2 regions of the Alteromonas sp. ABV2_168 genome follow, and region 1 is predicted to be linked to the other one. Evidence: predicted binding sites of a transcription regulator. Region 1 holds the regulator's gene; the other holds the start of a gene.
The links. Region 1 encodes FNR, which switches genes on or off when oxygen is low (the NO sensors DNR and NnrR bind a similar motif). Its sites were predicted from a motif close to TTGATCTAGATCAA; they were not measured.
Positions count from the first base shown of each region.

Region 2: the regulator FNR is predicted to act here: its motif matches at 1,424-1,437, upstream of phbB (acetoacetyl-CoA reductase).

Region 1 is NZ_JBSWYQ010000014.1:14,452-17,586, forward strand. It holds gene ttcA (tRNA 2-thiocytidine(32) synthetase TtcA) at 1-106, opposite strand, end outside; gene uspE (universal stress protein UspE) at 198-1,118, opposite strand; gene fnr (fumarate/nitrate reduction transcriptional regulator Fnr) at 1,222-1,965, opposite strand; gene ACXAH4_RS18255 (sulfite exporter TauE/SafE family protein) at 1,987-2,655, opposite strand; gene ccoS (cbb3-type cytochrome oxidase assembly protein CcoS) at 2,648-2,839, opposite strand; gene ACXAH4_RS18265 (heavy metal translocating P-type ATPase) at 2,844-3,135, opposite strand, start outside.
Region 2 is NZ_JBSWYQ010000001.1:559,741-562,875, forward strand. It holds gene hrpB (ATP-dependent helicase HrpB) at 1-1,206, shown strand, start outside; gene phbB (acetoacetyl-CoA reductase) at 1,529-2,251, shown strand; gene ACXAH4_RS02490 (lytic murein transglycosylase) at 2,317-3,135, opposite strand, start outside.

The sequences.
Region 1 (3,135 bases):
CAACATGTCTGCGAAGTCTTTTCTGCAACTTGTTAAAGTTGTATTTTTGTTTACTTTGCGCACTGTGACTGGCGTTCTCAGATGGCGTAGATGTTACTTGATTCATGGCACTTCAGAATTGGCTGGAAAAATAAAAGTACCATTATACAAAAGCAGACGGAATGCTGCTACACAAGCAGCATTCCGTTATCGCGCATTTACTTAACCGGAGACGTAAACCCGTCAGGTTTAACCGCCAGCACATCGCAATTCAGGTTATCAATAACATGCTCTGCAGTATTGCCCAAAAAGGCGGCTGATATGCCTGTACGTCCCACGGTACCGATGACGACGAGTTCTGCATCCAGCTGTTCAGTCACTTTCGGAATGGCTATATCAGGTAATCCCTCAACAACATGGCAATTTGCTACGCCGATCCCAAATTTAGCGCTGTGGTTTTCCATTTCCTGAACATGATGATTGCGCACAGCGTTATGATACGTCTCAGGATTGAAATCGGGGATCTCAATGGCGATATTCAGTGGGGCAGAAGGATAGGCATTAACCAGATGTACCTGACCGCTCAGTAACTCTGCATAATCCTTTGCGATACCGGTCAACTTGTCATTCAGTTGTGCATGTTCTTTGTCTTCTGTACCCACATTGACTGCCGCAACAATATTACCGTGTTCAGGCCAGGCATGAGCTTTGACAAGTAAAACCGGAGCCGGACATTTTCTTAGTAAGTGCCAGTCTGTTGGTGTAAAGAGCACTGATGCAAAATCATCGTGTTTGCGGGTAGCTTTAACGACCAGGTCAACCTGACGGTTAATGGTGTAGCGGGTAATGGCTTCGTAACGTTTATCACTCCACTCAACAGCAACCTTTACATCATAATCATCGTAGCGGGTCAGATTTTTTTCTGCCCAGGCAATGCGGTCTTTGGTTACCGCATCACGCATGGCTTCACGCTCACTGCGGGTGAGCATTGTTGTCATGTCATAAGAAAAGTCGTATACAACAAGCAGTGCGTGTACTTCTGCACCGGTTTTACGGGCAATTTCGATGGCTCTTGAAAGGGCAGGTTGTTCAGGGTTGTCGGCCTGAACGACGGCGAGAATACGTTTGCAGGTGATCATGGCGTCTCTCCTTATTGATGCAGACAATAAATACTGCCTTCATCTTTAGTATAAGACTTACAGCAGGAGAGACCTTGTTTCAGATCAATATTTCAACGGGATATTAATCCACGCAAAGAGTAGGAATGTCCATAGAGTGCAGCTTTTTATCCATAGCCGCAAAATCCAGAACAGTAATGAGCTTCCCGTCTACTTTGATAATGCCTTCTTTCTGGAAGCGGGTCAGCAAGCGGCTGATCGTTTCTACCGTTAATCCGAGATAATTACCGATTTCGTTGCGGGTCATACTCAGATTGAACTGACGGTGAGAAAAACCCCGTTCTTCGAAGCGACCGGACAGATGGGCGATAAAATAAATCAGACGTTCTTCTGCCGTCCTTTTATTCAGCAGCATCATCATTTCATGATCCTGCTTAATTTCAGCACTCATAAAACGCATGATCTGATGGCGCAATTTCGGGAATTGCTCAGACATTTTTTCAAGGGTGGAATAGGGCAGCTCACACACCATGGCAGTTTCCAGCGCCTGAGTGTAACTCTGGTGAGTGTCGTCACGTAAACCGTCAAAACCGATAATATCGCCCGGGAAGTGGAAACTGATAATTTGCTCTTCACCTTCTTTATCGGTGACAAAAGACTTAAATGAACCTGCCCGCACAGCGTACAGAGAGGTAAATTTATCGCCGGCTTCTACCAGGGTGTCGTGTTTATGCAAAGGCTTTTTGCGTTCAATGATGTCATCCAGTGACTCAATCTCAGTTTTATTGAGGGCCACGGGCAGACACAAATGACTGAAACTGCAATTCTGGCAGTGTATAGAAAAATCCGAACGTTTTTGCATGCTCACTTTCCGCTGTTTGCGATAATTCTAATGTATAGTACTTAAAGCCCGCCACAACAGCAATAATGCGTACAACAGCAAACTCAAAGCAATGATTTGACGAACTACGGGTTGTCTGAAACCTGAGGAAAGCCAGTCTGCACCAGCCCGGACAGCCAGCAACGCCGGTAGCGTTCCTAAACCAAAACCGGCCATGATTACAGCACCGGATATTGCCGTCCCTGAAGCCAGTGCCCATGTCAGGGTGGAATAAACCAGTCCACAGGGCAACCATCCCCAAATCATACCATAGGGAAAGGCGCTAGTAGGAGACCTGAAAGGTAAAAACCGTTTCGACAACGGCTGAATTCTTTGCCAGAGTTTACTGCCGAGGGCTTCAACAGCGGTCAGGCCACGCCACCAGTTACCCAGATAGCAGGCCATGGCAATCAGCATAATGCCACTGATGACGGCGAGTACGGGGCCGGTCACGGGTACAGCTTCTTTCGCTATCTGCCCGATGCCGCCGGTCACAGCGCCGGCAAGTATGTAACTGAATATACGACCAAAGTTGTAGCTAAGCGCATAGGGTAAAGGCGATGAGCCTGCCGGCGTGGCGGCAGACAGTGCCAGCGATACGCCGCCGCACATTCCCACACAATGAACGCCTCCGCCCAGCCCGACCAGCAAGGCAGAAAAAAACGACAGATCACTCATTGAGTTTTTTTCGTTCTTCGGCCAGTTTTTTTTCTTCAGGAGATAAATCATCATCGAAAAGAATACTGTAGCCCTGGCGATCCAGGTCTTCAAACTGGTTAGATTTTACTGCCCAAAAAAATACGCCGATGGCAATGGCCACAATGATCACAGCAAGGGGAATAAGGACGTAAATTATACTCATAGCGTTACTTTAACAGTCTCGTCGAATTTGTTACTACCAGAATACTACTCAGACTCATACCAATCACCGCCATCCACGGCGTCAGGATGCCGGACACTGCAAACGGCAGGATAACCAGATTGTAGCCTACGGCCCATCCCATATTCTGCCTGACTGTCGCTTTTACTCTTCTGGCCATCAGAGTAAGGTGTCCGAGTACAGCCAGCTTATCATTTAATAAAATCACATCCGCGGCACTTTTTGCGATATCCGTGGCATTACCCACTGCAATGCCAACATCAGCCGCTGCCATCACC
Region 2 (3,135 bases), on a different contig from region 1:
AAAGAAGCCGGAGCGCAGACGCGCCTGCCTGAACTGGAGGATGTTGCCTGCTATGTGGCGGCTGCCTGTGAAGAGCATTCAGCTTCTGAGCGGCAATTTCACGTATCAGCCTGGCTTGAAAAACTGGCAGAACCCCAGTTATCCGGTTTGAAATCCAGGGCCTCGCGGTTTGCATCTGCACTTGGCATCTCACTGAAAGCAGAGCCCCGAAAGTTAAATGGTGAAGCTGTTGCAGTGTGTCTCGCGCTGGCTTTTCCTGAGCGGGTTGCGAGACGTAAGCAGGGTAGTGATTATAAGCTGGCCAGTGGCCGTGGCGCTGCTCTGCCTGAAGGAATGATTGAAAAGTCTGACTGGCTGGTGGTTAAGGAAGGGCAGGTTAACGGTTCCGACGTGATCATTCGTCAGGCCGAACCTGTTAATGAAACCTTATTAAGACAGTTATATTCGCAGGCTTTCAAACTTAAAGATACGGTGACGTACAACAGTCAGAAGAAGCAAATGGAAGCGCGCAAAACCGAAGGTTTCCATGAAATAGTGTTAAGCAGTGAACCGGCAACTAACGTGCCGGCCCGCATTCGCGGTGAGGCCTGGGTATCGTTGCTGGAAGGATTGCCGTTATCCGCGTGGCCTTTCAGTGAAAAAGACTGGCAATGGTGGTACCGGTATCAAATGGCCTGCGGGTGTGACTTACATCAACCGCAAGCTTTCGACAGCCCGCCGGTATGGAAAGACCCTGAGTCACCATTGTCGCTTCTGGACCGTAGTGATATTTCCGCACGATTATCTTCGTTTAAAAGTTGGGAGCAACTTGCCGGCCTGTCCTGGGCGACACTGCTACACCAGTCACTCCCCTGGAGCCAGCAACACGCCATGGACAATGCTTTGCCACTGAGCATCACCGTGCCTTCCGGTGAAAAAAGGAAACTGGTCTACCGGTCAAACGGCGAAGTCGTGCTTCCGGTCAGACTGCAGGAAATGTTTGGTTGTGCAGATACGTTCACTGTTGCAGACGGCGCAAAAGTCATTACGCTGGAGTTGCTGTCTCCTGCGGGAAGACCAGTACAAACTACATCGGATTTGGCCGGCTTCTGGCAGGGTAGTTATCTTGCTGTGCAGAAAGAAATGAAAGGACGATATCCGAAACACCGGTGGCCTGATAATCCGATGGAAGCTGAAGCCGGACGTTCAATGAAGCCGCGAAAATAAACGGGGGGTTGTTCCTGAACTATTGTACCCGTCTTACAACTTTAATCATGTTTGAACGGTGTATACAACTAATTTACGTGCTGCAATTATTATGCAAGTATTTGTTATTAAAAGAGATCCTCTGACCAGTTAATAGCTAAATACTTGTTTATTTTTTCAACTGCATGATAAGTAAGAAGTTTCTTATTCACTATAGTCATTCATCTGGACACGGGCATTGACCCCGCGCAAAAAGTCTTCAGGTTTCCGTTGTCAACATCTCATCAAGCATGCTTATATAGAATTGTTGTACAAATATGAGTCAACATTTGAGGGAGACGAAATGAGCAAAGTTGCACTGGTCACAGGTGGCACCCGGGGAATAGGTGAAGCAATTTGTGTAGCGTTGAAAGATGCGGGTTACACTGTTGTGGCAAATTATGGTGGTAACGATGAAGCGGCTAAGGCGTTTACTGAACGCACTGGCATACCTTCATTTAAGTTCGATGTCTCGAATTTTGAGAAAACGAAAGAAGCAATTGACCAAATCGCGACAGATTATGGTCCGGTGGATATTCTAATCAACAATGCCGGGATCACCCGGGACGGCACCATGCACAGAATGAATTTTGAGCAATGGGATGCCGTTATTCAAACTAACCTCGCTTCCTGTTTTAACACGTGTCGCTCAGTGATTGATTCAATGCGCGCCCGTGGTTTTGGTCGCATTGTTAATATCGGTTCGGTTAACGGTCAGGCTGGTCAGTATGGCCAGGTTAACTATGCGGCAGCTAAGTCCGGTATTCATGGTTTTACTAAAGCGCTGGCACTTGAGGGTGCAGGTAAAGGTGTAACCGTAAACGCTATTGCGCCGGGTTATGTTGATACTGACATGGTGCGTGCGGTACCGGAAGAAGTATTGAAGAAGATCATTGCAACAATTCCGGTGGGTCGTTTGGGGAAACCTGAAGACATCGCCCGCAGTGTTATGTTCTTAATAGGCGATGAAGCCGGATTTATTACCGGTTCTACATTGTCCATTAACGGCGGACAGCACATGTACTAAGCTGTACGGTTACAATGTTCACAGAGCACGCCCGTGCTCTGTGAACTGACCGTATCCGGATCCAGCTACTCGCTTTCTTTATTGCCGTCGCTCTCTTTGAGTTCATCCGGCAACACACCAATCGCTTTCATCACATCCAGTCCCGGAAAACCATCAGCAATCAGGTTGCTGGCCAACTGATATTCGCGGATCCCTGCACGGGTTGCCGGTCCGATAATACCGTCGGGTTTACCTACATTGTAACCGGAAGCATTCAGCGCTGTTTGCAGTTTCAAAATGTCATCCCTGGTATAAGCCGGTAATTCCGGTAACGCTTTATCAATACCGGCTTCACCGGCAATCTGGTCAGCCAGCTTACCTACGGCGATGGCGTAGAATTCAGAATTGTTCCAGCGCATAATAATTCGGAAGTTGTGATAGGCAATGAACGCCGGACCGTTATGACCGGCAGGTACAACGACATAGCCTTTTTCATCACTGTTACCCAGCGCACTACCGTCTGCTTTTTTGATCCCGCTTTCGTTCCACTCAGTAATACTGCGCCGGTTTTTATATCCCGTTTCGCGATAATCGAAATTATCCGGTAACTGAATTTCCCTTCCCCAACGGAATCCGGGTTGCCAGCCTAATTGAGACAAAAAGTTAGCCGCTGAAGCGAGGGCATCTTCTTCACTGTCCCACAGATTGATCTGGCCATCGCCGTCGCCGTCAATCGCATAGTTCATATATGCTGAGGGCATAAATTGTGTATGGCCCATGGCGCCTGCCCAGGAACCTACCATTTTGGTCTGATCTAAAGATTCTCTTTCAAGAAGCTTAACCGCAGTGACTAATTCTTTGGAAAAATAGCTGCTACGTCTTTCATCACAGGCAAGAGTCGCCAG